DNA from 4 places in the Dorea sp. AF24-7LB genome. Region 2 is predicted to be linked to each of the others. Evidence: predicted binding sites of a transcription regulator. Region 2 holds the regulator's gene; each other region holds the start of a gene.

Region 1 (7,946 bases), on a different contig from region 2:
AATGCTTCCAATGCTTTCACAGCATTCTTATAAGTTGTCTGTGTCTTTTTGCCTTCTTTTTTCTTAATTGCACTGCGACATTCTTTTAATGCACTTTCATATGCGCTGTAACTTTCAGAATCCAGATCATACTGTTTTTTCTCTTTCTCCATCTCTGACAGTTCTGACGCACAGTCCTGAAATGCATCCACACCTTTTTTAAGTTCTTTCAGTTCTTTAACAACAGCTCTTTTACCGCCAAAATCCAGTACACCAAGATTCTCCCATTCTGCTGCCAGCCTTGCTTCTTCCGACTGATAATCTTTAAGACCGGCTTTCTCAATCTTTGACACTGCACTGTTCTTCTGCCATGCAAGACCAACCGTTCCATATAATAAGCCGCCACCGATAATAAATACAACTGCTGCGATAACCGCTGCAATAATAACTGTCTGATTCTTCTTCGGTGATGCCGGTGTCTGTCCGGATGTTGTTCTTCCACCTGCTGGTGGTATCTGTCCGGATGCCTGTGTATTTCCCGGATTCTGTACGGTTTTCTCCGGCTGTACCGGTTCTACCGGTGCCCCACATTCCGGACAAAATCTGGCGCCCTTTTCCAGCTCCGAGCCACAATTTGCACAAAACATTGTTATTCCTCCTCCAATCTCATTCCTTCTGCGATTCCTTTCGCATCTGCTTCTGCCCATTCCTTTGCCAGCGTTCCATCTGCTGCCAGCTTACGCATCTTCGGTACGGTATGGAAACCATGCTCCACGATCATTCCCGGTACCGCAACATTCGATGCGCCCCTTAATACGCCGTAATAATCACCATTATTTCCACGACGGGCACAGACCGTTCCTTCTTTATCCACACTGTCATTATAGGCATCTGTCCAGTTCAGTATATCATCTTTTCCACTTACTGTGTGAAACTTTTCCTGTGTGCTGATTCCTAATTTTGCATTGGAAACTGCCAGACTGGTTCCGATTGCATTTGCCACACTAAGTGCCTGTTTACTTTCCATTGCAACAGTATTAACAATCACAATTGGCTTTGTAATGCCAATTGGCTGTCTGTTCGTATCCACACCGTTGGCATGTTCCAGATTAGCATTCGTATGGAGTGAAATAAAGAGATCCATGCCTTTTGCCGCCTCACCGCGCAGGCTGATCTTTCCGGAATCCAGTGCCAGATTCTCGTATCCGTTGATACAGATATTGCCGCTGGTACGTGTCAAATGTACAATCACCCCATATCGTTCTTCCAGTATCTTTTTCAGTTCTTTTGCCACCTGCAATGTAAAATTGCCTTCACAGTAAACAACTTTTCCGTTTTCATAGACTTCATTCTTTTTTGAATAATGCCCCGGATCAATACAGATCTGTATCTTTTTCTGTCTTTTTATTATTTTCTGCTGTTCTTTTGCTTTCTGTTTTTTTTCTTCTTCCTGCTTTTTTCGTTGCTCCATTGCTTCTTTTCTTTCCTGTGCCGCTTCTTTTTGCTTTTCTATTTTCTGTACTTCTTCATTCTCTCTTATTTTCATCTGTCTCATATAGCTTTTTGCTCCACATAGTCCGATCACAAGCAATAACATTCCCACTGCTGCAAAAATCTTTTTTCTCATCATTTTTCTTTTTCCCGCTTTTCTTCCATATTACTGCCGCGGATCACGGCTTCTTCTCCATATCTTCCACGTATTTCCTTTAAAGCCTGCTCCAGCTTTGCTTTCTTTTCACTGGCTTTCTTCCTTTTCTCCATCTCCGGCTGTACTTCAAATATGGTAAGCTGTTCTGGTGCAGACGCATCCGTCAACTTGGAACTTCGGATTCCCAGCAGACGAATGGGGTGTTTTTTCCACATTTCCCGGAATAATTCTGCTGCTGTCTCGTAAATTCTGGCATCCTCATTGGTTGCTCTCTCCAGCTGTGTCTGGTGGGAACTATTTTCAAAATTATAATACTTAATCTCCACACTGATCATTCCGGCTTTCTGCCCAGCTTTCCTGAGTCTCCTTCCTACGCTTCCTGCCAGTTTTCCCAACACTTCACACGCCTCTTCTTCTGTCTTTGCATCCTGCGGCAGTGTAATAGAGTTGCCGATTCCTTTTGCCTCCTGACGTACCGGTTCTACCGGCGAATTGTCCATACCATTGGCAAATTCCCATAGTTTTCGCCCGTGGCTTTTCAGATGTATCTCCAGTAGTTCCGGATTCATCTGTGCCAGATCTCCGATCGTGCGGATCTCCAGCTTCTGTAAATATTCCACACTCGATCTGCCCGCCATAAAAAGTTCTCTGATTGGAAGCGGCCACATTTTCTCCTTAATCTCATCCGGAAATAACGTATGTACTTTATCCGGTTTTTCAAAATCCGATGCCATCTTTGCCAGCAGTTTATTTTCCGATATTCCAACATTCACAGTAAATCCAAACTGTCTGCGGACTTCATTTTTAATCTCTAAAGCGCCTTCCATCGGTGATGAAAAACGCGGCGCGATTTCTGTAAAATCCATATAACACTCATCTACGCTGACCTGTTCGATCTGATCCGTATAACCGCGCAGAAATGTCATCAATTTTCTGCTGTAATCCGAATAGAGTCTGTGATCCGGCGGTGCAATCACAAGATTCGGACACTTACGAATGGCATCCACAACGGGTTCCCCTGTGCGGATGCCATACTTCTTAGCGGAAATAGATTTGGCAAGCACGACTCCATGTCTGGAAGCTCTGTCGCCTCCGATGATAGCCGGTATCTTACGCAGATCCGTCTCCGCTCCATTCTTCAATTGTTCCACTGCACTCCAGCTTAAATACGCAGAGTTCACATCTATATGGAAGATTATCCGTGGCATCTTATCGCTCCTTATAAGTCAGACTCTGGTACCACCTGCATATATTCCTGAATATGCGCAGCAAGTTTTTCATTCTCAACATCAATCACAATAGTCTCACCTGCCCGGATCTCACCTTCCAGCATCAGTTTTGCTGCCAGTGTCTCAACATGCTTCTGCAAATATCTCTTCAGCGGACGTGCTCCGTAGGTCGGATCGTAGCCACCTTCCACTACATAATTCTTTGCAGCTTCTGTCAGGGAAAGGGAAATCTCTTTGTCTGCCAGACGTCTGTTTACATCTTTTACAAGTAAGTCAATTATATGATAAATGTTATCTTTGTTCAATGGTTTGAATAAAATCGTCTCGTCCAGACGGTTCAAAAATTCCGGTCTGAAATGTGCACGCAGGTCATTCATAACCATTTCCTGTGCTTCTGGTTTGATCGTTCCATCTTCATTAATTCCATCCAGCAGATACTGGGAACCAATATTGGATGTCATGATCAGGATTGTATTCTTAAAATCTACAGTACGTCCCTGGGAATCCGTAATACGTCCATCATCCAACACCTGCAATAATACATTAAATACATCCGGGTGTGCTTTTTCAATCTCATCAAACAGTACAACTGAGTAAGGTTTTCTTCTGACAGCTTCGGTAAGCTGGCCACCTTCATCATATCCGACATATCCCGGAGGCGCTCCGATCAGTCTGGATACGGAATATTTCTCCATATACTCACTCATGTCGATACGCACCATGTTATTCTCATCATCAAACAGGCTCTCTGCAAGTGTCTTTGCAAGTTCTGTCTTACCGACTCCGGTAGGTCCAAGGAACAGGAACGAACCAATCGGTCTGGTTGGATCTTTAATTCCGGCTTTGGATCGGATGATTGCTTCGGTTACAAGTTCCACACCTTCATCCTGACCGATGACACGTTTATGCAGCTCATCTGCCAGATGCAGTGTCTTGCTTCTCTCGCTCTCATTTAATTTGGCAACCGGAATACCTGTCCACCGGGATACGATCTTCGCAATCTCATCATCGGTAACACTTTCATGTACCAGATCGCGGTCTTCATCTTTTACTTTAGCTTCTTCATCTTCCAACTGTTTCTTCAGTTGTGGCAGCTTACCATACTGCAGTTCTGCAGCCTTCTCCAAGTCATAAGAATGCTGTGCTTTCTCAATCTCTTTGTTGATCTGCTCAATCTCCTCACGGATCTTCTGCACACGTTCAACGCCGACTTTCTCATTGTCCCACTGTGCTTTACGACTTGCAAATTCTTCTCTGCGCTCTGCCAGTTCTTCCTGCAGATGTACAAGTCTGTCCTGGCTCAACCGATCGTCTTCCTTCTTAAGAGCTGCTTCTTCTATCTCAAGCTGCATGATCTTACGCTGTAATTCGTCCAGTTCTGCAGGCATGGAATCTAGTTCTGTCTTGATCATGGCACATGCTTCATCTACAAGGTCGATCGCTTTGTCCGGCAGAAAACGGTCGGAAATATAACGATCTGAGAGTGTTGCTGCTGCAACAAGTGCTCCATCTGTGATCTTCACTCCATGGAATACTTCATATCGTTCTTTCAGTCCACGCAGAATGGAAATTGCATCTTCTACTGTCGGCTCTTCTACCATAACCGGCTGGAAACGACGTTCCAGTGCCGCATCTTTTTCAATATACTGACGATACTCATCCAGTGTTGTTGCACCGATACAATGCAGTTCACCTCTGGCAAGCATTGGTTTTAACATATTTCCTGCATCCATTGCACCGTCCGTCTTACCGGCGCCGACAATCGTATGCAACTCATCAATAAACAGGATAATTCGTCCATCGCTGTTTTTCACTTCTTCCAGAACTGCTTTCAGACGTTCCTCAAATTCTCCACGATATTTAGCACCTGCTACAAGTGCTCCCATATCTAGTGAGAAAATTGTCTTGTCTTTCAGTCCTTCCGGTACATCACCACGGACAATTCTCTGTGCAAGTCCTTCCACAACTGCTGTCTTACCAACACCTGGTTCACCGATTAGGACCGGATTGTTCTTCGTCTTACGTGAAAGGATACGGACTACATTACGGATCTCAGAGTCACGTCCGATCACCGGATCCAGTTTCTGCTCTCTTGCCCGTTCTACCAGATCAGAACCATATTTATTCAACGTATCATAAGTATCTTCCGGGTTATCACTTGTTACCCTCTGATTGCCTCTCACAGTAGATAATGCTTGCAGGAATCCTTCCCGGCTAATACCCATCTCACGAAGCAGTGCCTTCATATCTTTACTTGCATATTTAATAATAGCGAGGAAGAGATGCTCAACAGAAACATATTCGTCTCCCATCGGTTTTGCCTCATCCTCTGCATGGATCAGAACATTATTCAGATCCTGTCCTACATACTGTCTTCCACCCTGTACTTTCGGGCGTTTTGTAATCGCCTCTTCCACGCGATTAATAATAAGGTTTTTATCGAGCCCCATCTTTTCCATCAATTTCGCGATCAGGCTGTCATCCTGTGCTAATAATGCATAAAGCAAATGCTCCTGTGCAATCTCCTGGTTGCCATAGTCAGATGCAATGCGTTCACAGTCTTGCACAGCCTGCAATGATTTCTGTGTAAATTTATTTATATTCATAAAGACAACCTCCTTTTTGCTCTTGTTCTACTTGCAATATAACAATACAACACTTTATTAGCACTGTCAAGAGGTGAGTGCTAATTTTGAATATTTTCATTTTCGTTCTCACTTACCACTGATCATTCAACAGAAAATCTGCCAGATATTACTTTTTTTCAGCCAAATTATTCTTCGTAAGTAAATATATAGGACTCATATCCGTTAATAATAACCGTATTCTTATATTTCGTAACTCTTGGTTTTCTTCCATAATTTAGATGCACATGGCCGTGAAGATGGTATTTCGGCGAATATTTTTCCAAAAGCTCCTTAAATACTTCAAATCCCTGATGTGCGGCTGATTCTTCATCATTGATCCCTTTCGTCGGTGCGTGAGTCAACAGAATATCGAATCCTTTTTTCTGTCTCATTTTCAACCACATTTTCTGCACTCTGCGCTTCATTGCTTTCTGTGTGTATTGATGGGATCCGCCATTGTACCAACAAGATCCGCCAAGTCCCAGAATCCTTATCCCTTTATATTCATAAATCTGGTTTTCAATACAAATACAGCCTTCTGGTTCTTTTCTTTCATATATCCCATCATGATTTCCATGAATATATAATAATGGGCAATGGGCCATTGTCACTAAAAAGCTAAGATATTCTGGTTTCAAGTCCCCGCAGGACAGTATAAGATCAATATCCTTTAATTTATCCGGCGTATAATAATCCCAGAGACTTCTGGATTCTTCATCTGCTATTACGAGTATTTTCATACGTTTTTCTACAACCCCTGCAATTTCAGAGGTTCTCCTACTCCTTCCTCTAATTCTGACCGTTCCGGTATGCTTCCTATTACGTTCTCATAGAGCCAATCCATCGTAACCAATTCTTCAACATCTAATATTTCTCCGGCAGTTCCATGAATTTCCCTATTTTGATCACATAATTCTCCTTCAAATGGATGAAAGCTTCCGTCTGCAATAAACTGGGCAAAGCTCTCTGCCATACGTTTTACTCCGCCCGGAACTCTTTCAGAACAGATTAATTCTATCACTCCTGCAGACAATCCCCACCAGTAGTTCAATGTCTTTTTATCACCATATGCAAGCGGTTTCCATGATCCCTCCAGAATATACTGCATGATCCGTTCATAAAAATTCCCCCAGTTTACAATACTGGTCGCGATTCTTGTGATTTCTCCTTTATCTTGAAAATATAATCCGTATGGACTTTCCGTTCCTTTTTTACTAATCATTTCTTTTGCTGAAATAATCTTCAAATCCTTCTTTTCTTCTTCAGATCTGGAGTTTTTTACTCCTGTCCAGATTAGTTTTACCTGGGCTCCCGGCTGCATCATCTGAACACCGATTGAAAATGCATTGACATTCGCAATAGTTCCATACATCGGATAATCCTCTTCATAGCCGATCACGCTGTCTCTATCTGCCGCTGCTCCCGCTATAAGTCCCAGTAAAAATTTAATTTCATAATTTCTTGTCAGATATGTTCTTACAGATTTGTATGGGAAATTCAAAGAACAATTAAAAATATAAATGTCCGGATGTTGCAAAGCGACCTGCACCGATGCCTGCATCAACGTTGCGGCTGTAGTAAAAATCACCGTATTTCCATCCTCGATCGCCGCCTCAAGCACTTCACTTCTTGCTGTCTGCGACTGGATATTCTCATACACACTGGTAATTACTCTTCCACAAAATGAATCCTCCAGCTGTTGTCTCCCTAGTTCATGCGCATAGTTCCATTCACAGGAATTTGCACTTCCTTCATAAATAAAAGCAACTTTCATCACTCTTTTCGCCGGTGTCAGAAACCTTGTCAAAATCGGGATCTTTTCCGCCTCCGGCTCCATCACGCGTTCCACCTCTGTTTTCAGCGCTTCCGGTTCAATTTCTTCACGGATTGTTTCCAGTTTTTCACGGATTTCCACAGACGTTTTTTCTTTCAATTCTTCATATGGAAAAATATCAAGGCACCGCAAAAAAGCAGTCCCTATATGTTCCGGCACAAAATCTCCGGCCATAGATTCATACATGATTTGAAAATGGATATATACACTTGACAGTCTTCGGATTTCTTTCTCTTTCCACTTGCTGTCCCAGTCTTTTCCCATTGCCTGCAGCAGACTTTCATAATCTCCCGGTTCCGGAAATATGATCATATTCAGACCGGTTCTTTTATAAAACTCTACGAATTCATAATATACTACATTCTCTTTTTTATTATCTTGTACCGGAAGAATTCTTGTAACATTTGCCAATATAGTCGGCATTTTCAAATATTTCATAATGCTGACTCTTTTATTACCTTCCTGTACGTAGAATCTGTTTCTGTATTCATATACGGTCACCGGATCTCTCAATCCTTCTTCCATCTGAGACTGGAAAAGATTGGTCCACTTTGCTGCAAATTCCGATGTCTCATCTAATAGGGGAAGAAAATCCGGACTGAACGCATTGCTCCTTGCGGCTTCTTTTG
Region 2 (7,946 bases):
CTGTCATCTCTTCTGTATTTGCCTTCTCAAGCAGATCTTTCAGTGCTTTGCAGTCAGCTTCTACTGCTGCTTTGTCAGCTGCATCCAGTTTGTCTCCAGCTTCAGACAATGCTTTCTCTGTCTGGAATACGAATGCATCTGCTTCGTTCTTTGTATCGATTCCTTCTTTACGTTTCTTATCCTGTGCTTCAAATGCAGCAGCTTCTTTTACAGCTTTATCAATATCTTCATCAGACATGTTAGATCCTGCTGTGATTGTGATATGCTGCTCTTTTCCTGTTCCAAGATCTTTTGCAGATACATTTACGATACCATTTGCATCGATATCGAATGTAACTTCGATCTGCGGTACTCCACGCGGAGCCGGTGCGATTCCATCCAGTCTGAACTGTCCGAGGGACTTGTTGTCTTTAGCAAACTGTCTCTCACCCTGTACAACGTTGATATCAACGGCTGTCTGGTTATCTGCTGCTGTAGAGAAGATCTGGCTCTTCTTTGTCGGGATTGTTGTATTTCTCTCGATCAGTCTTGTAGCTACACCACCCATTGTCTCGATAGACAGTGACAGTGGAGTTACATCCAGAAGAAGGATGTCGCCTGCGCCTGTATCTCCTGCAAGTTTACCACCCTGAACAGAAGCACCAAGTGCTACACACTCATCTGGGTTCAGAGATTTGCTAGGCTCTTTTCCTGTCAGACGTTTTACTTCTTCCTGTACAGCCGGGATACGTGTAGATCCACCAACCAGCAGTACCTGACCAAGCTCAGAAGCTGTGATACCAGCATCAGATAATGCTCTCTGAACCGGCTCAGATGTCTTCATCACAAGGTCGTGTGTCAGTTCATCAAATTTAGCTCTTGTGAGGTTCATATCAAAATGTTTCGGTCCCTCTGCTGTAGCTGTGATGAATGGCAGGTTGATATTTGTGGTTGTTGCAGAAGAAAGTTCTTTCTTCGCTTTCTCAGCTGCTTCTTTTAATCTCTGCAGTGCCATCTTATCTGTAGATAAGTCTACACCTTCCTGTTTCTTGAATTCTGCGATCATGTAATCTGTGATCTTCTGGTCAAAGTCATCTCCACCAAGTCTGTTGTTACCTGCTGTAGATAATACCTCGATAACACCGTCACCAATCTCGATTACGGATACATCGAATGTACCACCACCAAGGTCATATACCATAATCTTCTGTTCATTCTCATTGTCAAGTCCGTAAGCAAGTGCTGCTGCCGTAGGCTCGTTGATGATACGTTTTACATCAAGTCCTGCGATCTTACCGGCATCTTTTGTAGCCTGACGCTGAGCATCGTTGAAGTAAGCAGGTACTGTGATAACAGCTTCTGTTACTTTTTCTCCAAGATATCCTTCTGCATCTGCTTTTAATTTCTGAAGGATCATTGCTGAAATCTCCTGCGGAGAATATTTCTTCTCATCTACAGTTACTTTATAATCAGATCCCATCTCTCTCTTGATAGAAGAGATTGTTCTCTCTGCGTTTGTAACTGCCTGACGTTTTGCAGGTTCACCTACAAGACGCTCTCCTGTTTTTGTAAATGCTACTACTGACGGTGTAGTTCTTGCACCTTCTGTGTTAGCGATAACTGTTGGCTGTCCACCTTCCATTACGGCTACACAGCTGTTTGTTGTACCTAAGTCAATACCAATGATTTTACCCATAATAATTGTCCTCCTGTTCTATTTCTAAATAAATTCTAATTTGCTACTTTTACCATACTGTGTCTCACTACAGAGTCACGATACATATAACCTTTTTGGAATTCTTCGGCAATGATATTCTCACCGAGATTCTCATCTTCCACATGCATAACCGCATTGTGAAGATTCGGGTCAAATTCCTGACCTACCGCTTCGATAGGTTTCACCTCGATTCCTTCCAGTGTTGTCATCAGTTGTTTGTAAACCTTCTCCATTCCCTGGATAAATGGATCTTCTTTGTCTTCTTCCTTCACTGCATCCAGACCTCTTTCGAAATTGTCTACAACCGGAAGAATCTTCTCTATGATATCTTTCGCACCAACTTCGTACATTTGGGATTTCTCCTTCTCTGTACGTTTGCGGAAGTTATCAAACTCTGCCATCTGACGAGTGAGTCTGTCAGTCAGTTCCTCAATCTTCTCGTCTTTTTTATCTTTCTTATCCTTCTTTCCAAATAACTTCTTGCCGGATTTCTTCTCTTCTGTATCGGATTCTTTGCTGCCCTCTGTCTCTGCTTCCTTCGCTTCGTCTTCGGCTGCCTCTTCTTTAGTGGCTTCAGCTGTCTTCTTTGCTTCCTCCACAGCTTCCTTTACCATCTCTTCCTGGCTCTTTTCTTTGTTATCTTCCAAGGGTACTTCCACCTTTCTTATTCATTCTTATGAAACATCTGATCCAGTTCTGTCTGGAGACGCTTCATAGATTTTAAAACATGCTCATAATCCATCCGCTTCGGTCCGATAATGCCTATCGTTCCCTTCATGCCCTCGCCTAATTCATAGGTTGCGGTCACGACACTGCAGTCCTTCATGTTCTGTACCGGTGCTTCATCACCGATATAAACCTGGATTCCTGTATTCTCTTCATGAGAAAGTGTCTGGGTTACAAGCTCTGTAAGCTGTTGTTTTTCTTCAAATGCACTGATGATATCCTGAGCGCTCTGCTTATCGCTGAGCTCTGGATATTTAAAAATGTTCGTCGCACCACTTGTATAGATCTGCATATCTTCATCGACCTGTATCGTATCTGCGACTGCATCCAGTACATTGCCAATCACCACGCTGTGAATACCTGCCTGCTCTTTGAGTCTTGCGATCAGTCCTAAATTGATCTCCTCAATGGACATACCATTGAGTGTTGTATTCAAAAGCATATTCAGCTTCAGCAGGTTCTCATTGCTGAGCGGTTCTTCCAGATGAATGAGCTTGTTCTTAATCACATTGCCGCCGAGAACAATTACCGCGATCACCTGTTCTTCATCCACCATAGACAACTGGAGGAACTTGATCTTATTGGAATTGTTCATCGGAGTGGAAACCATCGTTGCGTAATTCGTATTGTTCGCTAAAACTTTGGCTGCCTGTTTCAGAAGCTGATCCATCTTATCTGCTTTCTGAAGCATCTGATCCTGCATATCATTCAGTTCCTGCTCCTTCTCCTGCATCAGCATATCTACATATAATCTGTAGCCTTTATCCGAAGGAATACGACCTGCCGATGTATGTGGCTGTATGATATAACCAAGTTCTTCCAGATCCGCCATCTCATTACGGATCGTTGCTGAACTTAAATTCAAATCCGTATATTTGGAAATGGTTCTCGATCCGACCGGCTCGCCACTCTCTAGATAAGTCTGTATAATCGCATGTAAAATCTTAAGCTTACGATCACTCAGTCCATGTTCTTCTAACATCAGCTCTCCTCCTTTCGGATTTTTCTTTGTTAGCACTCATTAAAAAGGAGTGCTAACATCTTTCGACTATTAATGTAGCACTCCTTTTTCTGTTTGTCAACAGTATTTATTATTTTTTTAGATTCTTTTCAAACGCTTTAAAACAGTCTAGCTCAGTTCTACTTTTGCAGCCTCTTCCGGTTTGAAATCATTTGCCAGATCATAGATATTATGTCCTGTAGACTCACTTAATACACGTCCCTCTAATGAATAGCAGCGGATAAATCTTTTACCATCTACACTTGACCAGTGTTCTACATCCCAGCTCATGTATCCGTCTTCATCAGATTTCTTCTCTTTCAGATAAAGATCTACCTGACGGCCGTCTTTCATAAGCTGAACCAGTCCGTCTGTTCCATTTACTTCTACTTCTGCTTTGTTTACTGTGTCAAAAATTTTCATTTTGCATTCCTCCTGCGTGGTTATATATTTCCTCTATTATAGCCTTTTTCTATGTAAAACACAACCGAACATCCCCTATCCTTCAAACATTTTCCGCAGATCTCTTCTTTTCTCCACCTCAAGTTTTGAAAATATACGGGTAATTACATTTTTCACATAACCATAAGAATAATGATATTCCGCCGCAATCTCCCGGTTGTCCATCCCTTTTGCAATTGCCTGCGCAATCTTCCACTCGATTGGGCTTAACACTTCCTGCATCTTTTTATACGTTTCATTCTCCTTTATTTCTTCCGTTCGTTCTTCTCTGGCCCGTCCTTCTTCATATTGTAAATGGCGTTCCACTCTTGCAAGCAGTACTTCTTTCACAAATGGTTTCACAATATAATCTACCGCGCCGGATTTTAATCCGCGCACTTCATAATCTGCATCGGAAAATCCGGTCAGGAAAATAATCGGCACACTGCCTGCCGCCGGAATCTTCTTCATCTCATTTAGTGTCTCATATCCATCCATTCCAGGCATAGCAATATCCAGAAGGATCAGATCCGGGATCACGCCTTTTTCCAGAAGTGCAATCGCCTGGCTCCCGGCTTTGGCTACACTGACACTGTAAAATTCTGACAGAATCTCTTCTGCTGTCTTTAATAAAATCAGATCGTCATCCACGACCAATACATGTTTTTTCTCCATCAGTGTTCCTCCTTCCACTTTCTGAAAATACTCTCTGCTTCTTCAAAATCCAGCTCGCGGATTTTCTGTCCGATCTGTTCCAACAGCTTTCTTCTCTCCGGATCATTTTCTGTGTCCAGCAGCTTTTGATTCCAGGTGGAAGCTTCCTTCCCCTGATAACGCATCAATGCTTCACGTAATGCTTTTTCATAGGTTTCTTTCCGGTTTATATCTGCTATGGTACTCTCTGCTTCTTCGTTTTCTCTCTGCGGTATGAGCTGCACTATTTCTTTCCGGAACTGTCTGGCTCCTTTTACCGTTCTCTCCCATTCCAGATAAAGAAGCGGCATTGCATATTTGAAATAATCCGCATCCATTTCTTTGCCATGCACTTCCATCGCCTGTGCCAGCTCTGAGAGTTCTCCTGCGCCAATTGCTTTTGCATTGCTTTTCAGTGTATGCATTTCACCGGTCAGTGCCATCAGGATCTCCGTCCTTTTCTTTTCTGTATCTGCATATTTCAGTGCTTTTTCCATTTTCTCCATCTGCCTGCGATTCGGTTCATAATAATCTGTAAAAAATTCTATCAATTTTGCATATTGATATATATTTCCATCCAGTAAATGCAGTCCTTTTTCCATCTGGATCTCACAGACTTGCAGCTGTGCTTTCAGCCGGTTGTAATCTTTTCCTGATATTTTCCATTCTTTTCGGCTGCTTTTTGTAACCAGTATATCCGGCAGATAAGCCAGAAGCAGCTCTTCCATTCTCTCCCAGCGAATCGGTTTTGATAAATAAGCGGCAAATCCTTCTTTTTCAAACATCTGCTGGATTCCACTTGTAACATCTGCCGTCAGTGCGATCACCGGAACACGGATTTCCATCTCCTTCATACGCCGAAATGTTTCCAGCCCATCCATTTCCGGCATCATATAATCAAGAAATATCATATGATAATTTCCTTTTCTGACTTTCTCGATACATTCCGAGCCACTCACTGCTGTATCTGTGCGGATCTTGGTATGTTTTAACAGTGAACAGATCACTCGCAGGTTCTCTTCCCTGTCATCCACAATAAGAACCTTTGCATCCGGTGCAACAAAAGTGCTCGCATGCTTTTCTTCTTTTTCTTTCCTTGGATGCCATTCTCCGGATTTTTGTTTTCCTGCCTCTTCCAGAGGAAATGTTACCGTAAATCTGCTCCCTGTCCCGACTTCACTTTGTACTTCAACCTTTCCATCCATCTCCCGGCAGAGTTCTCTGACAATTGCCAGCCCCAGACCGCTTCCTTCAATATTTCTGTATTTTTTCACATCCACTCTGGCAAATGCATCAAATAACGTATTCATTGCTTCTTTCTCTATGCCATATCCGGTATCTTTCACAGAAAAACGGATCTTTTCGCCACATCTTTCCACCTGGAATACAATAGAACCGTTCTCCGTGTATTTCACAGCGTTACTGATCAGATTCAGCATAATCTGTTTCATATGTAAAGCATCCCCGTTTATATATTCCGGCAGCGTTTCATCTATTTTCACCTGAAACTCCAGATTTTTATTTTCCGCCTGTCCGGATCCTAACAGCCAGATTTCCTGTACAAGTGCCGAAATAGAAAATGGTTCTTTTGTAATCTTTACTTTTCCGGATTCAATTTTGGAAATATCCAGCACATTATTGATCAATGATAACAGATAATTTCCGGATTTTTCAATTCCCTGTGCATATTGCCTGATATCCTCCGAATCACATTCCCTGAGTATCATTTCATTCATTCCAAGCATCACATTGATCGGTGTCCGTATTTCATGACTCATATTTGCAAGGAAAACACTTTTCGCCTGATTTGCCTTCATAGCTTCTTCTCTCGCTTCTGTCAGATAGATCTGCTGCCTGTTATACAGACGGAAATGCAGGTAAGTAACTGTACCGATAGCAAGACTCGATACTGCAACGCCTACGATGGTATCAATAACAATCTCTTTCTCCGACAGAAACCAGATAACCGTCTGCGGGTATGCATAGGCAATTCCTATTGTTGCAATATAGATTAGCAGTTCAATCAATACACAGCAGATCATCTGCAAACGCTCCAGCATAAATACAGTAAATAAAATTCCAAAGACATAAAAACATGGCATGCCACTTTTGTAACCGCCGCCTTTAAAAAACAGAATTGGAAACAGGATCATGAAGATCGCTATAATTGTTATAAAATAACAGAACTGATAATTTCGGCTTTTATATGCATAATATAAAAGTGAAAAAGATAAGACCGCTGTCACCCCATTGGTAAATAACAACACCGGATTTCCACTGTTCATATAAGAAAAAATACCATTCATCACACTGATCAGTACTCCCACGATCGCCAGTATATTAAACAGCCTTACACGAAATGGAAGCGCTGTATCTAAAAACAGTGATTCCAAAATATGCTGCATTTTCTTGTCTTTTCGTTCCTTCATGCGACAATCCTCCAATTTGTTCTGTTTTCAGTATAAAATACTCCCTCTGAAATCATAGTGTCTTCCGGTCACATTTCTTTTAACCAGAATTCATTCTTCCGGCAGTCCAGTATGCCTGTTTTTTTTAATTTACCAAGTTCCGCAGACATGGCACTTCTCTCCACGCAGAGATAATCGGCAAGTTCCTGTCTGTCGAAAGGAATCGTAAAATGCATACTCTGTGCCTTCTTTGCACAATCTGAAAGATACGATAACAGTTTTTCTTTTGTACTCCGTCTGGAAAGATGGCTGATTTTTTCATTCAATGCAACATTTTTTATTGCCATGATCCGGACAAGGTTGCTGATGAGCCGCTGGTGAAATGTACACGACATCGGACATGTCTCGATCACTTTATTCATATTAATAAGAAGTATTCTGCAATCTGTCACCGCCATTACACTGACCGGACTCTTCTTAATTCCCGCACAGGAAAATGCAGCCCCGTATAACTGTCCCGTTTTTACATGCTCCAGAATATTACGGTTGCCAAACACATCCTCTTCGGCAACCTGCACCATCCCTTCCAATACTAATCCCGCACCTGCAGAGGATTCTTCTTCCGTAAGGATCATTTCTCCTTTTCTGTAACTTTTTTCTCTTCCATCCAGACATTTTAACATTTCTGTCAGATTTTCCTCCCGGATTCCTCCAAATAATGAAATTTCATTTATTTTCATAAAAATCTCCTTTTGTTGGAAATACAACATCTTTTTTATTTTTATTGTAGTAGACTAAGCAAGACAAAACAAGTAAACCATTTAATTTTTATTATATGAAAAGGAGAATTTCACATGATCAGAAAAATTATTCAAATAGACGAAGAAAAATGTAACGGATGCGGTGCCTGTGCAAACGCATGCCATGAAGGTGCAATCCAGATGATCGATGGGAAAGCACGGCTGATTCGTGACGATTATTG
Region 3 (7,946 bases), on a different contig from region 2:
CTTCCAGTCAGACTGATAATACAACCGAAAATGAGAATGCGTACAGCTACACTCATTCTGCCAACGAAAAAGAGACAACTTTTGATAATAACGGCTATACCAATAATTACAATACCGATAATAATTACAATACCAACAATAATTATACGGGAAATAATGCATATAATGCCAACAATACTTATGGAAATACCGGTTATAATAACAATTTTCAGCAAAATTCTGTTATCACGCCACGAAACATTCCGCTTTGTGTAATCTTATCGATCGTAACGTGTGGAATTTACGGTATTTACTGGATGATCAAACTAAATGACGAGATCAATGCTCTTGCCGGTGAACCATATGCGACATCCGGCGGCATGGTATTTCTCTTATCCATTGTCACTTGTAACATTTATAACTTATACTGGATGTATAAAATGGGTGAGCGCACGGATCGTATTAACAGGATTCAGGGAAATTCCAACATTTTGTATCTGGTCATCGGGATTTTGGGATTTGGCATTGTCAACTACTGCCTGATGCAGGATGCGATCAATAAACAAGTCAGAGGTATGTAATTTGGTGATATTTTATCGCGGTGATATGGTAATGTCTTAAAAAGGGGACGGGGATTTTCTAGAAAATCCCCGTCCCCTTTTTTTATCGTCACACTTGCTTTCTTACTGGTTCCATCCAGTGCCTGCGCAGTGATCTTCACTTTCTTACCTTTACCGGCTCTCTTTGCTACAACTTTTCCTTTGCTGTTCACAGTTGCGTATTTTGTATTACAGCTGCTCCATTTCAAAGTTCTCATACCCTGATCTTCCTCCTTTTTCATGTAGCTTTTGCCTGTAACATAATTTGATATTATCTTCAAAAGATGCTATCCGAATTGTTCCGTTCTTCGTACTCACATAATTTTCCCATCATATTTTCAGTATAGCATAGGAAAATCCTCTTCATCTACTGATTTCTCTACCACTTCTCAATTTCTTCGTCACTCAGTCTTAATTTCTCCATTCGTTTGACAAGTTCCTCATCCATGTGGTCAAAAAGATAATTTTTCCCACCATGATGACGCTCGATATATTCTTCCCGCAGCTCTTTTTTCATAATCTCGACTTCTTCATAAAACTCTCTGGAAGAAATCAGATTTGCACCCTGACCAACAGTGACAACCTGCTCGATTCCATCGGAAGTCACTACCGTTACACGGTATTTTTTCGCCACTTCATGAACAACTTTTTCGATATACTGATCTGCGGTCTCCGCTTCCTTCGTAAATACAACATGAATGTTGTGGTATTTCTGGATTTCCAGATACGGACCTTCCACTCTGTATGCATCAAACACAAGGATCACTGTGCATTTTTTATATCCCTGATAATTGCATAGAATATCCATCAATCGGTCTCTCGCCGCTTCAATGCTGTCTTTAGCCAGCTCTTTCAGCTCGTCCCACGCAAAAATGACATTATAACCATCTACAAGCAAATATTCCGGTAAATGCTCCTGCGATTTTTTCTTTTTCACCGGTGTAGCAACCGTTCTTGTAGTATCCGATAATTTCCGCTCAATTTTTCCATACGTGCGAATGAAAATCTCTTCCAGTTCTTTCTCTTCTTCCCAGCTTCCATAACCGGCGCCCGGAGCCGTCTTCCCGACAAAATTGCTTCTTCTGCATGTATTGGAATATTTCTCACCTGCCCTTGGATTCTGATTCCCGGCAGTTTTCAATTCTTTCTCTGCCCTCTTTGCTTCTTCTGCCTGTCTCTCGGCAGCCTCTATCCGTGCAAGCTGGCTTTCTATATGCATATGCTCCGGCACTTCATCCCACGGCACATAATAGCCTGCTCCGTGCGAACAGAATACGGAACCTGTCGGATTTTCCATATCACGCTCCGCATCATAGCCAATTGCCTCTATAACTTCTTCTGCATTGTGACAAGGATGGTATCCGGAAAATACGCAAGCAAACCTTCCTTCTCCATGAGAATAAGCTGCAACTTCTCTCTGATAATCGCGCATGGTTGCCACCGGTGCCAGCCCTTTGATCCGTGTCCGATCGCCTTCCTGCTGCGGCGCCTCTGCCTCTGCTGCCAGCCTCTGCATATCATTCAGCGCTCTTCCTGTTACTGAAGCCGGAATCTCAAGTTCAAATGCATAATAAGGTTCCAACAGCACACTGTCCGCCTGCATCAGTCCCTGCCGGATCGCGCGATAAGTAGACTGACGGAAATCACCGCCTTCCGTGTGCTTTAAATGTGCTTTTCCTGCCGCCAGCGTGATTTTCATATCTGTGATTGGCGCTCCAGTAAGGACGCCTCTGTGCTCTCTTTCTTCCAGATGTGTGAAAATAAGTCTCTGCCAGTTTCTGTCCAGATCATCCTCACTGCAGATCGTATCAAATGTAAGACCACTTCCTGACTCGCCCGGTTCCATGATCAGATGCACTTCTGCATAATGGCGCAGTGGCTCATAATGTCCGACGCCTTCTACGCGGTTCGTAATTGTCTCTTTATATACAATATTGCCTTCCCCAAATGTTACATCCACGCCAAAGCGTTCTAAGATCAGCTCATGCAGAATCTGGATCTGCACTTCTCCCATCAGACATACGTGAATCTCCGACAGTTCTTCTTTCCATACAACACGAAGCAGGGGATCTTCCTCTTCTAACTGGCGCAGATTCCGGAGCATTTCCGATACATCGCATCCTTCCGGCAATAACACCTGATAAGTCAGTACCGGTTCCAGCACCGGCTCTACATTCTCCGCTTCCACTCCGAGACCTTCTCCCGGCTTTGTCATACTAAGGCCTGTCACTGCACAAATTGTTCCAGCCGAAACTTCCGGAACTGCCTCAAACTTATCCCCTGAATAAATGCGGATCTGGTTCACCTTCTCTTCCCAGTGTTCACCATCTTCCGGATGATTTTCCAGAATTTCTTTGACTTTCAGTTTCCCGGATGTCACTTTCATATGTGTCAGACGATTTCCTTTATCATCTCTTGAAATCTTGTACACACGCGCGCCAAAATCTGCCGGTTCATCTGCATTCGTTTCCATATACTCTGCCAGCCCGTCCAGCAATTGCTGTACACCTTCGACTTTAAGCGCAGATCCAAAATAACACGGAAATACCTTTCTTTCCATGATCAGTCCAGCAATTGTCTCTTCCGTAAGTTTCTCTGCCTCCAGGTATTCTTCCAGCGCCCGGTCATCTCCCATTGCTGCATTTTCATAGAAAGAAGTATCTTTCTCTACATCAAATGCCATAATCTGGTCGTCCAGTCCATTTTTCAGTTCTTCCAGCAGGTGTTTCCTGTCTGTTCCTTCCTGATCCATCTTATTTACAAATAAAAATACCGGTACATTGTAGCGTTTCAGGAGGCTCCAGAGTGTCCTTGTATGTCCCTGGATTCCGTCTGCTCCGTTGATCACAAGAATCGCATAATCGAGGACCTGCAAAGTACGCTCCATCTCCGCTGAAAAATCCACATGTCCCGGTGTATCCAGCAAAGTTACCTGCCACGGATCAAGCGGAAATACCGCCTGTTTGGAAAATATCGTAATTCCTCTGCTCCGCTCCAGTTCATGCGTATCCAGAAATGCATCTTTATGATCCACTCTTCCCAACGTTCTTAATTTGCCACTCAAATACAAAATACTTTCCGAAAGTGTTGTCTTTCCCGCATCAACATGCGCCAGTATTCCGATTGTAATATTTCTCATATTTCCTACACCTGTTTCTTCACTTTCTGTATTATAAATCCAGCTTCATCCGCACTAGTTCTCTACGTTTTTCATATTCACTGTAAAATGCATCCCCAGCGGCAAGTTCTGCCTGATATGGTGTCTGATAGAATGTCCGCAAAATGAAAATCTGCAAAATCTTTGCTTCTTCAGCACTCAAATCTGCAAGCGCCGTCTCACAGTTTTTCAAAAATGCATGCCAGGAAGTAATATAGTTCTCATATGCTTTGAGATTTGCAATGCCAAGCCATTTTTTCACCTTAATCTTCGTTCGGTCCTGCTTCTGACATTCATGGATCTGCAGAAAATACTTAAATCCATCTTCTTCATAAAATCGTCCAAGCGGAAATAACCGGCAGATTCCCGGACGGAATGCATGAATCTTGCATCTGCCAGCTTCATTTAAGAATGGACAGCCTAACGTCCCGTCATCCATGTCAAGATGCGGCAGGATCATGCCATCCACAACTCCGAGCGCGATCTTTCCTTTCATTAATTCTTCAAATGTCTCACCCAGCCCGGCACTCATCTGCCAGACATCATAAGGATCCAGCACAATAGAATCACCCATACCACGGCAGCACGCAGAACAGCCTTTGCAGTCCTGACAATCTGCTTTTACCATGTCATTTGCCGTATATAAATTACCATCCGAGATTTCTTTCATATCTATGTTTCTTATCATTTTCTTATCCCCTATATGTTTTCGCTTTCTTTTGTCTGTCTGGAATCTTACGTTTTACATTATATCTGTGTAATAGAACATGAAAGCATTGTACTTCTTATAGGATAAACGATTGTAAGACTAAATGCCACCCCTTGTTTTACTTTGCAGAAAAATATGCCACATAATAGAAGTTTGTTTTTCAGTTAATAAAAAAATTCCAGAAATTAGCACTCACCCCTTGACAGTGCTAATAATAGATGTTATAGTACAGTTAGAACAAAGGAAGAGAGATAAAAAGAAAGGGTCTTGATTCCAGATGTTCCTATGAGACAACAACACATCGGATTCTCCGACAGTGCTTAATTATATTTTATGAATGTCTTTTGAAAGGAGATATGACTTATGATGTTACCTAGTATTTTTGGAGAGAACTTATTGGACGATTTCTTTGATGATGATTGGAATGCATGGGGTTATAGTGACACAAGCCTTATGAACACAGATGTTAAGGAAAACGAAAAGGATTACGAACTGACGATGAGTATGCCGGGCGTACAGAAAGATAATGTAAAGGCTGAACTGAATGATGGTTATCTGACAATCAGCGCAAGCACAGATACAAACAACGATGAGAAAGATAAAGATGGACATTATATCCGTCGTGAACGTTACAGCGGTTCTTGCCAGAGAAGTTTCTATGTTGGCAAAGATGTCACAGAAGATGATATTAAGGCAAGTTTCGAAGATGGCACTTTGAAGATGACCATTCCGAAAAAAGAAGCTAAACCTGCTGTGGAAAGCAAAAAACAGATTGCCATCGAAGGATAATCTTATAATTAAACTTATAGTCGACAAGTTGCTCATAGCCGGAGTGAAAAGCTCCGGTAGCACATAATATAGATAGAGATTCAAGGAGGAATGACTTATGATGATGCCTAGTATTTTTAATGATAATTTATTTGATGATTTTTTCAGATTCCCATTTTATAATGACAAAGATGAACATCGTATGGAGAAGAAACTTTACGGACACAGAGCTCACAACTTAATGAAGACCGATATCCGCGAGAGAAAAGGCAGTTATGTTCTCGATATTGACCTTCCTGGATTTAAGAAAGATGAGCTTACCATTGAGTTAAACGATGGTTATTTGACGATTAGTGCCGCAAAAGGACTGGAGAAGGATAAGAAAGAAAAAGAAACCGGACATTATATCCGTCGTGAACGTTATGCCGGTTCCTGCCAGAGAAGTTTCTATGTTGGCAAGGATGTAACTGAAGAAGATATTAAAGCAAGCTTCAAACATGGCATTTTGAAACTGACCATTCTGAAAAAAGAAGCCAAACCTGCCGTAGAAAATAAGAAACAGATTGCTATTGAAGGATAATGTCAAATTCTTGCTTTTTCTTCTATTTAAGCTAATAAATAATTTATTTAGCAAATGGCCTAAATCCCACGATTTTACTGGAATTTAGGCTATTTTTCATCTTATAGATATTATCTATTATTTAGTAGTTTTATTGATATTATCAATTTGCTTATATTAATATAAGAAACTATACTTAAGTAGATACAAAGTGTCCGTTTTTAACGGTAAGACAAGGAGGGGTTGTTATTATGAAAACAACAATCAAAAAAATCTCCCTGTTTATGCTCTCACTTGCTGTAGTTCTTACTATGGCAGCTTCTACAGGCATGAACAGTGAGGCGGCTTCGAAAAAGCCAACAAAGATTACCCTCAAAGCTACTTCTAAAACAGTAGATATCAAGGGTAAAGTGAAGGTTTCTGTTAAATCTGTAAAACCTTCTAAAGCAAGCAAATCTGTAACCTACAAATCTAGCAACAAGAAAATTGCTACTGTATCTTCTAAAGGCACTGTTACCGGTAAGAAAAAAGGTACTGTAAAGATCACTGCTACTTCCAAGAAGAACAAGAAAGTAAAATCTACAATCAAGATCAAAGTAAAAGATCTGAAAGCTTCTTCTGTTAAACTGAACACTACTTCCAAAACAGTAGCTTCCGGAAAAACAACAACTTTAAAAGCTACTGTAAAAGGAGCTACAGGATTCTACAACCAGGGTGTTACATGGAAATCAAGCAACACAAAAGTTGCTACTGTATCTTCCAAAGGTGTTGTAAAAGGTATCGCAGCAGGACAGGCTACTATTACAGCTACTGAAAAGGGTGGAAGCAAGAAAGCTACATGCCTTATTACTGTAACTGAGCCGGTGAAAGTTGACAAAGACGCCAGAACTGTTACTTTAAAAGGTATCTTAAATGCTTCTGCATTTAAAAAACCAACTATGCATTATCTCGTGACTGCTAATCTTGGAGCTTCTGGGGGAAATCCTATTTTTACAGGTCTGAATGACCGCATCGACCTCGCTAACGCACTGGATTCACTTGGTGCAACAGCATGGAATACAAATTCAAAAACTGTATTAGATAACGGTGAGTCTATCGCTTCTGTAAAAGATAAGAAAGGCACTAACACTAATTACTCAAAATTAAACGTATCTGTATCCTGGGCAGGACATGATGCTGTAGCAATGCAGGATACTATTAAAAATGCTGACAAGTCAGCGTATACCGGAACAATTGTATACGCGAACAGCGGTGCTGTTCAGAAAGCTATCCCATCCGGATGTGAAATCTGTACATCAAGCTGTTATGCAGGTATCTGTGCAAGTGAAGATGTTGCAATGGGTGGAACTACGATTGGAAACTCCGCTAACCTTCCGAAAGCAGGTACTGTTGTAACAATTACAATCGCTGTTGATGGAAACAAAGCTCCATACAACTATGTTTCAAAAGAAGACTTAAAAGCTGATATCGACGGAAAACAGGAATACAAAATCTTAGATGTACGTCAGGCTGCTAAATATGCTGAATCTCATATCGCCGGTGCTGTTTCTGCTGACGTTGACGGTGCTGTATCAGGTACTGATGTGGCATCTGCTACAAAAAATATTGAAGCTGCAATCAAAAATGATCCTGCAGGCACAAAATATGCAGTTGTATGCAATTCCGGAAGCCGCTATGCACAGGCAGCTACTGAGATTATGATCAAAGCTGGTATTAGCAACAAAAATATTTTCACATTAACAGGTGGAATGAAAAAAGATGCCGGTGGATGGGATTATGACAATTACTGTGTTAAATCTTACAAGTCCACAGGTGGATTTGATTTTGTAAATGGCATGAAATCTGCTCAGTTAGAAGCAAATTTAAATGCAGGCAATACTCCTTTCGTAGTATTTGACCTCCGCGATGTAAATGCTTATGCTGCAGGACATATTTTACAGGCTGTTTCTACACCGCTTCGTGATACAACCGGTGCTGACCTGTCTAACGAGCAGTCTAAAGCAAACCTTCAGGCTGCTGTAACAGCTAACCCGAATAAATTCTATGTTGTAGAATGCTATTCTGGTAACAAATATGCAAACAAAGCTGTCAATTACTTAAAAGAAATCGGTGTAAGTGAGAACAGAATCATTGTTCTCGAAGGTGGAGCTGCCGGATGGACAGGATTCCAGACAT
Region 4 (7,946 bases), on a different contig from region 2:
TTTCTCTTCGCTGTAATCTCGTTATTCAACTGTCTTACAGAACCACTGCACAAATTACGTGGATTTTTGTAACGTGCATCGATATCTGCGATCTCTTCATTTATTTTTTCAAAATCCTTATATCCTATAATTGCTTCTCCACGGAGGATCAGTTCGCCCTGATAGCTGATCTTAAGCGGAATATTTTTGAATACGCGGGCATTGTTCGTGATAACTTCTCCGACTTCCCCATTGCCTCTTGTTACGGCTTTAAAAAGCGTACCGTCTCTGTATGTCAGAACGATCGTCAGCCCGTCCATCTTCCAGGACATCATTGCTTTCTGGTCACCGACAAAACGTTTCAGATCTTCAACTTCTTTTGTCTTATCAAGCGAAAGCATCGGACTTTCATGCCGCTCTTTTGGCAGTTCACTCAATACTTCATAACCGACATTCACGGTCGGGCTGTCGGATAAAGTAATCCCCAATTCCGCTTCCAGCTTTGTCAGCTCATCATACAACCTGTCGTATTCCAGATTGCTCATAATCTCCTGCGCATCCTGATAATAAGCTTTAGCTGCGCGGTTCAGAATCGTTACCAGCTCCTGCATTCGTTCCTGTTTCTGTCTGCTCATATAGTTCTTTTAACTCCTGATCTGTTAATTTTCGAGTAGCTCCTGTCTTTAGATCTTTCAGTTCTATATTCATGATTCTGGTACGTACCAGCTTCTTCACTTCATATCCAAGTGCACTGCACATCCTGCGGATCTGTCTGTTCAGCCCCTGTGTGAGAACAATGGAAAATGTATATTTCCCAATCTTTGTTACTTTACAAGGTCTTGTTACTGCATCCAGCTTCTTCTCTTTGTCTGTAATGTGCACGCCTTCCGACATTTCCCGGATAAAAGCATCTGTAAGCGGTCTGTCCACTGTTACTTTGTATTCTTTCTCATGTGCATATCTTGCACGCATCATACGGTTGATGAGGTCTCCGTCATTCGTCATAATAAGAAGACCTTCCGAATCTTTGTCCAGTCTTCCTGCGTAAGTAATCCGTTGTGGATAATCCAGAAAACGGATAATATTATTCTTCGTCCGTCTGTCCTCTGTGCAGATAATTCCAACCGGTTTGTTCACTGCAAGTACGATTCTTTCATTGCCCGTATGAACCGTCTTCTTACCGACTTTTACAATCTGATTTTCGGACACATGCATGCCTGGTACTGCACGTTTTCCGTCTACAGTAACGCGCCCGCTTTCAATGAGCCGGTCTGCCTCTCTTCTTGAGCAGATTCCTGCTGCACTGAGGTATTTATTCAGTCTGATCATATTCCCATACCCCGTTCATTTTTTGCATACCATTTCTAATCTAAACATGTATTATACCACATTTGTATTCAAAAAAAAAGAGAGCATTTCTTATGCTTTTTGATGAATTATTCCCATTTTCTTGTTATAATAAAAGTTCAGAAAGGAGATTTCTATGATTACTTTATCTCTCAAGGCGAAAGCCTCTATGTCACACCTGCTTCTCAAAGAGACATTCGACAAATTTTCCTTTATCGAAGCGGATATTACAACATTTAACAGATTTACAATAGATGGATTTTTACAGAAAGACTTTTTTGATGAACAACCGACTGAGGCACATGCCCGTTGGAAAGATGTACGCGAACATTGTTTCCGCATTATCCGCGGTCAGCGTACCCCTTTAAATTTCAAGATTGTCCTTTCTCTGGCTCCATCCCATTTTGATACCTTTTTAAAAAAAGAGCAGCTTACCGGATTCACTGCCGGGGATATCCAGGGGCTGTATCTGAATTTCCATTATGACGGTACCAATCTTCACTGCATTACAGGGACTTCACTTCGCACTTTCACTCTGGACAAGTCTCTGGAACACGCATGGGATCAGTATGTCCGCTCTTTTTTGCTGGAAAGTGATCTCGATACGTCAGTTTCGGTGTAAACTTCTCAATATGCGAATATAGGACAGAATTGTGCAGACTATTATAATAAAAAATTATCACAACATCAAAGTACCGGGAAAACAGAACATCACCTTACATTCCTGCTTTCCCGGTACTTTAATTTTACTTTCTTTTATTTATCTTTATTGACTTTTCTTTCAAAATCTGACCATTCATTATTTTGTCAGCAACATCATAATCTCATTGCTTCTCTTGACAAATGCTGTCATTTCTTCTGGATTCAGCGGTTTGTGTGCAAGCATTGCCAAGTCATAAAGCTGTTTGCAGATCACACTTGTATTCTCGCTGTCTGCATGGTCTACAACATACTGTACAAGTGGATGATTTGCATTCAGGATTAAAGTGCTCTCTCCGCCAAGATCCATGCCCATGTCATTCATACCGTACATCTTCATCATTTCCTGCATACGACGGCTCTGCTCAGATAAAGTGATCATGGAAGCTACATTCTCGTCTTTTAATTTGGCAATCTTCACATCCAGTTTATCGTTTCCAAGTTCCTTGCGGAAGATCTCGATCAGGCTGTCAGAAGTTTTCTTAAATGTTTCCTGATCTTCTTCAGCAACTTCTTCTTTTGCAGTATCTGTTACATCTGCATCAATTCTCTGGAAGCGAATCGTAGGATTTCTCTGCTCCAACTGTGTGATGAACGGAGAATCAATGTTATGTCCGAGAATTACGGCATCCTGTCCCTGATTCTTAAACATGTTGATGTACTGACTCTGCTGGATCTCATCCGTTACATAGTAGATGGTTGTCTTGATCTCTTCGACTTTGTTATCGTCACCATTTTCTTCTTTCTTATCGTTCGGCTCTACGACTTCTCCGCCATTTTCTTCGATACAGTCTTTCAGCGTCAGATATTTGTGATCCAGGTTCTTGAACAGGATTGCATCTTTCATCTTGTCACAGAACTTCTCATCTTTTAAGCAGCCGAATTTGATAAATGGGCTGATGCTGTCCCAGTATTTCTCATACTCGTCTCTCTTTGTCTTACACATTCCGGCAAGTTTATCTGCAACTTTCTTGGAAATGTACTCAGAAATCTTATTTACAAATCCATCATTCTGCAGGGCGCTTCTGGATACGTTAAGCGGCAGATCCGGACAGTCGATAACTCCTTTTAATACCATCAGGAATTCTGGAATTACTTCTTTAATATTATCAGCGATAAATACCTGATTGTTATACAACTTGATCGTTCCTTCTACAGATTCATACTCTGTATTGATTCTCGGGAAATACAGAATACCTTTCAAGTTAAATGGATAATCCATATTCAAATGGATCCAGAACAGTGGCTCTTTGTAATCCAGGAATACTTTGCGGTAAAATTCCTGATAATCTTCATCGGAACACTCATTTGGATGTTTTGTCCACAGTGGATGTATATCGCTTAAAGAAACCGGACGCTTCTCAATCTTGACTTTCTCTTTTGCCGGCTCTGTCTCTACCATTTCTTTCTCGCCGTTCTCATTTTCTTTTTCTTCCATCTTGGCTTCTTCGTGAATGTGCTCTACGACAACATCATCCTCTTTAAGATCTGCCTCATCGATAGTCTCATATTCCGGTTCTGCTCCTTCTTTTGAAAGGAAAATCTCTACCGGCATGAATGAACAATATTTCTCGAGTACTTCTCTGACACGATATTCATTTGCAAACTCCAGGCTGTCCTCGTTCAGATACAGTGTCATTGTGGAACCGATTTCTGTCTTCGTTCCCTCTTCCATCTCATACTCTGTGCCGCCTTCGCTTACCCAATGTACCGGTTTTGCGCCTTCTTTATAAGATAAAGTATCAATATGCACTGCGTCTGCTACCATAAATGCAGAATAGAATCCAAGACCGAAATGTCCGATCATATCGTCTTCTGTTGTCTTGTCCTTATACTTCTCAAGAAACTGTGTTGCTCCGGAAAATGCAATCTGTGTAATATACTCTTCCACTTCATCAGCTGTCATTCCAACACCGTTATCTGTAAATTTCAAAGTCTTCTCTTCCGGGTTTACTTCTACCGTAATCTTTGGTTTATATCCATCCGGAAGCTGATACTCTCCCATCATATCCAGTTTTTTTAATTTTGTGATCGCATCGCACCCATTGGATACCATCTCACGAACGAAAATATCATGATCGGAATATACCCATTTTTTAATAATCGGGAAAATATTTTCACTGCTGATCGATAAACTACCTTTTTTTGCTGCCATTTTAATCACTCCTATTTCTATTTTTTATCATGCGGATTCCCCGCCATTCTTCTCTAAAGGATATAATAAGCCTCTCATTTTCAAAAGTCAACAGAAAATTAGCACTCTTTTAAACAGAGTGCTAATAATTCTTTGAACTTTATAAAGTTTTTATAAATTATGCTGCTTTTATCTTTATTCCACACTTTTCAGTGATTCTACCATATCAATCTTGCGGAGTTTAAAATACATCACACCATTTATAATGATTGAAAACAGTACCGTAAACAGGAAACTGTACAGATAACTCGGCGGATTGATATTGCGTCCGAACATTGCCGCATCCACTTCTACTGTCTGGATGATAAACAGATGCAGAATCCTTCCGATCCCAATTCCTACACCCGCTCCTATAAGCGTCAGGATCAGATTCTCACGATACACATAAGCTCCTACTTCCTGATCATAAAATCCAAGTACTTTCAGTGTTGCAAGCTCTCTCTGCCTCTCAGCAATATTAATGTTATTCAGATTATAAAGTACGACAAATGCAAGCATACCTGCTGAAATAATCAGTACTACAATAACAAGATTCAGGCTTTTCAGCATATCATCAAGCTGTTCTCTGATCTCATGCATATAACTGACATTTAACACTTCTTTCCTTGCCAGTATCTTCTTTCCTGCATCTTCCTTCTGTTTCTGGGAATATCCATCACGGATTGTAAATAAGAAACAGTTATACTCCGGCTTCTCGCCATAGATCTTCTCATAGCAGGCAGGTGTCAGATAGAGATAATGCCCCATGTAATTCTCACAGATTTTTAGGATCTTTACTTTTTTATCTCCATTTTCCTCGTCCTTAATCCGGATCGTATCGCCGGCTTTCGCATTTAAAAGCTTCGCCGTCTTCTCACTGATAATTGCTCCATCGTCTGTCAGCTTATAAGGCGTATGGCTTCTTCTGTCTCTGAAATGCACGTAGTCTCTGACATCTTCCGGCTCACCAAACACGCACTCATATGTCGCCCGCTTTTTCTTTCCTTTTGCAAGTGTTACGGACTGCATCTTCGCTTTCATATGACGAATCACATCCGAGTCTTTTGTAAGGAAATCATCCAGATTATCGATTTCTTTTTCCGTCAGATTCTCTTTTAAATAGACACTTCCATCGTAATACTGAATCTCGCTGTACTGTAAGTCGGCAATCTCGAAGATGGAATCCCGGAGTCCAAATCCGACGAGCATCAATGCCATACAGCCGCCAATTCCAAATATTGTCATGAAAAAACGTTTCTTATACCGCATCAGATTACGGATGGTAGACTTCCAAGTAAAACTTAAATGTTTCCATAGAAATCCAATTCGTTCCAGGACGACTCTTCTTCCAATCTTCGGTGCCGGCGGGCGCATCAGCACAGCCGGTGTTCCTCCCAGCTCCCGGTAGCAGGCTTCTATCGTTGCAAGCAATGTGCATGCTACTGCCACACCTGAAGCAAACGCTGCATAGCCCCAGTGATACGGAATCAGGATCTCCGGTATATGTAAATACATAATTCCGTATGCATATATGATAATAAACGGGAAGATCTTTTCACCGATCAAAAATCCCATAACGCTTCCAATCGCCGAAGCAAGCAATGCATAGCCGATATATTTTGACGCAATTGCTGCTTTTCCATATCCAAGCGCTTTCATCGTTCCGATCTGTGTTCTCTGTTCTTCTACCATTCGCGTCATACTGGTCAGACTAATAAGCGCTGCTACGAGGAAAAAAATCACCGGGAAGACTTTTCCGATTGCTCGCATCCGATCCGCATTCTCACCATAGCTTGTATACTCCGGCAAGTCATTCCGGTCTGCGATATACCATTTTGCTTTTGGGATATCCGCAACCTTCTTTTTCGCATCGGATATTTTTTTCTCTGCTTTTTTGATCTTCTCCTGTGCTTCTTTTTTACCTTTTTTGTAGCTGGCTTTCGCTTTTTCTAATTTCTTTTCACTCTCAGTAAACTCCTGCTCTCCTTTTGTAAGCTTCTTTTCCTGTTCCGAAATTTCCCTGTAAGCATTCTTTATCTGCTTTCGTCCGGACTTAAGCTTCGATTTTGCTTTTGCAAGTTTTCTCTCACTTGCAGTAAGTTTTGCTTCGGACGCCTCAAGTTCCTTTTTTCCGGCTTCCAACTTGGCTTTTGCCTCGGCAAGCTGTGATGTCGCCGCTTCTATCCCCGCCATCTGGGCTGACATCTGCTCATACTGCGCTTCATTTGTGCGATATTCACTCCAGCCTTTTTTTAATTTCTGTCTGCCGGCTCTTAACTGTGCTTTCCCTGCGCGGTATTCTTTTTCTCCCTGATCCAGTTCTTTTTCTTTTGCTTTCAGTGTTTTCCTGGCATTGACAAGTTTCTGTCTGCCATCCGCTAATTCTTTCTTTCCAGCCGAAAGTTTCTTTTCTCCGTCTTTGATCTTCTTTTCCGCTTTTTTTAATTTTTCACCGGACGTCTTTTTGCCTTTTTCTAACTTCTTCTCTGCTTTTGCAATCTTATCATTTGCTTCATCAACTAATTCCTGCCTTCGGATTCTGCCGCGTTTTTTTCCCAATGTTTCGATTTGATCCGTTGCTTTTTCCACTTTTTTCTCATATGCATCCGTATAAGCAGTCAGTGTTTTTGTTCCCTTTACCTGCATACACGCCTCTGTATAAGTATCCAGCGCAAAGGTATCCTCGCTTACTACGAGAAATCCATCTATCGTTCCTTTGCCGATCGTTGTACTGCCACGGTTAAAAGAAATATAGCACGGGCTGTTACCAATTCCAACTACCGTATACGTATCTGTCGTTAATGTATCCGAAAGCGGATCATCCGTCCCGGACTTTACAACAATACGGTCGCCGATCTTGTAATCCATCTCTTCATCCGCCAGACATTCTCCTGCCTTCTCTGGCATACGCCCCTTAGATACAGTCACTTTGTTCATATTCTTTGGAAGCGTCATCATATGCAGTACAAACTGGTCATCTTTTGTATCGCTCAGTACATCTGCACTGTATGCGCCCTCTGCCTTTTCTATCGTATCTGTCTCGTTAAATGCCTGTATGTCTTCCCTGGTAATTCCAAGTGTACTGACTGCTTTCACATCCATCAGATCTGCACCGTCAAAATAAGCATCCCCGGTCACACGCATGGACGGTTCCGATGCACGGATACCGGAGAAAAAAGCAACTCCCAATGCTACGATAAACAGCATAGAAAGGAATCTTCCCGGGCTTTTCTTTAATTCCATTAGAAAATCTTTGTGCGTTACTTTCATACTCTTCTACCACTCTATCGTATCTACGGATACCGGATTCTTGTTTTCCACAATCTCTGCAACTTTTCCGTTCTTGATCTTGATCACACGGTCTGCCATCGGTGCGATTGCCTGATTGTGCGTGATCAGGATCACTGTCATGCCTTTTTTCCGGCAGGTATCCTGTAATAATTTTAAAATAGATTTACCTGTATTGTAGTCCAGCGCTCCCGTCGGTTCATCACAAAGCAGCAGTTTTGGATTCTTTGCAAGTGCTCTTGCAATGGATACACGCTGCTGTTCTCCACCGGATAACTGCGCCGGGAAATTGTCTGTCCGTTCTCCTAGTCCGACTTCTTCCAGCACTTCTCTGGCATCCATCGGATTTTTACAGATCTGAAGCGCCAGCTCTACATTCTCCAGTGCTGTCAGATTCGGAATCAGATTATAAAACTGAAATACAAAACCGATATCATCTCTCCGGTATGCCGTCAGTTTC

The links. Region 2 encodes HrcA, which represses chaperone genes, less so after heat shock. Its sites were predicted from a motif close to TGTTAGCACTCNNNNNNNNNGAGTGCTAACA; they were not measured.
Region 1: the regulator HrcA is predicted to act here: its motif matches at 5,518-5,548, upstream of clpB (ATP-dependent chaperone ClpB).
Region 3: the regulator HrcA is predicted to act here: its motif matches at 4,628-4,658, upstream of DWY31_RS03875 (Hsp20/alpha crystallin family protein).
Region 4: the regulator HrcA is predicted to act here: its motif matches at 4,277-4,307, upstream of htpG (molecular chaperone HtpG).

What each region holds. Positions count from the first base shown of each region.
Region 1 covers NZ_QUFR01000008.1:99,727-107,672, forward strand. Annotated here, with positions in the region: gene DWY31_RS09465 (VWA domain-containing protein) at 1-626, opposite strand, end outside; gene DWY31_RS09470 (N-acetylmuramoyl-L-alanine amidase family protein) at 629-1,609, opposite strand; gene DWY31_RS09475 (DNA polymerase Y family protein) at 1,606-2,835, opposite strand; gene clpB (ATP-dependent chaperone ClpB) at 2,847-5,462, opposite strand; gene DWY31_RS09485 (metallophosphoesterase family protein) at 5,630-6,223, opposite strand; gene DWY31_RS09490 (BMP family ABC transporter substrate-binding protein) at 6,232-7,946, opposite strand, start outside.
Region 2 covers NZ_QUFR01000007.1:42,698-50,643, forward strand. Annotated here, with positions in the region: gene dnaK (molecular chaperone DnaK) at 1-1,675, opposite strand, end outside; gene grpE (nucleotide exchange factor GrpE) at 1,711-2,343, opposite strand; gene hrcA (heat-inducible transcriptional repressor HrcA) at 2,361-3,404, opposite strand; gene DWY31_RS08595 (hypothetical protein) at 3,552-3,845, opposite strand; gene DWY31_RS08600 (response regulator transcription factor) at 3,921-4,538, opposite strand; gene DWY31_RS08605 (hybrid sensor histidine kinase/response regulator) at 4,538-6,985, opposite strand; gene DWY31_RS08610 (Crp/Fnr family transcriptional regulator) at 7,054-7,704, opposite strand; gene DWY31_RS08615 (ATP-binding protein) at 7,819-7,946, shown strand, end outside.
Region 3 covers NZ_QUFR01000002.1:289,577-297,522, forward strand. Annotated here, with positions in the region: gene DWY31_RS03855 (DUF4234 domain-containing protein) at 1-560, shown strand, start outside; gene DWY31_RS03860 (Ig-like domain-containing protein) at 512-796, opposite strand; gene DWY31_RS03865 (translation factor GTPase family protein) at 958-3,717, opposite strand; gene DWY31_RS03870 (YkgJ family cysteine cluster protein) at 3,749-4,423, opposite strand; gene DWY31_RS03875 (Hsp20/alpha crystallin family protein) at 4,808-5,233, shown strand; gene DWY31_RS03880 (Hsp20/alpha crystallin family protein) at 5,331-5,792, shown strand; gene DWY31_RS03885 (rhodanese-like domain-containing protein) at 6,023-7,946, shown strand, end outside.
Region 4 covers NZ_QUFR01000002.1:47,647-55,592, forward strand. Annotated here, with positions in the region: gene ligA (NAD-dependent DNA ligase LigA) at 1-590, opposite strand, end outside; gene DWY31_RS02670 (pseudouridine synthase) at 553-1,308, opposite strand; gene DWY31_RS02675 (DUF5721 family protein) at 1,463-1,948, shown strand; gene htpG (molecular chaperone HtpG) at 2,126-4,180, opposite strand; gene DWY31_RS02685 (ABC transporter permease) at 4,355-7,468, opposite strand; gene DWY31_RS02690 (ABC transporter ATP-binding protein) at 7,475-7,946, opposite strand, start outside.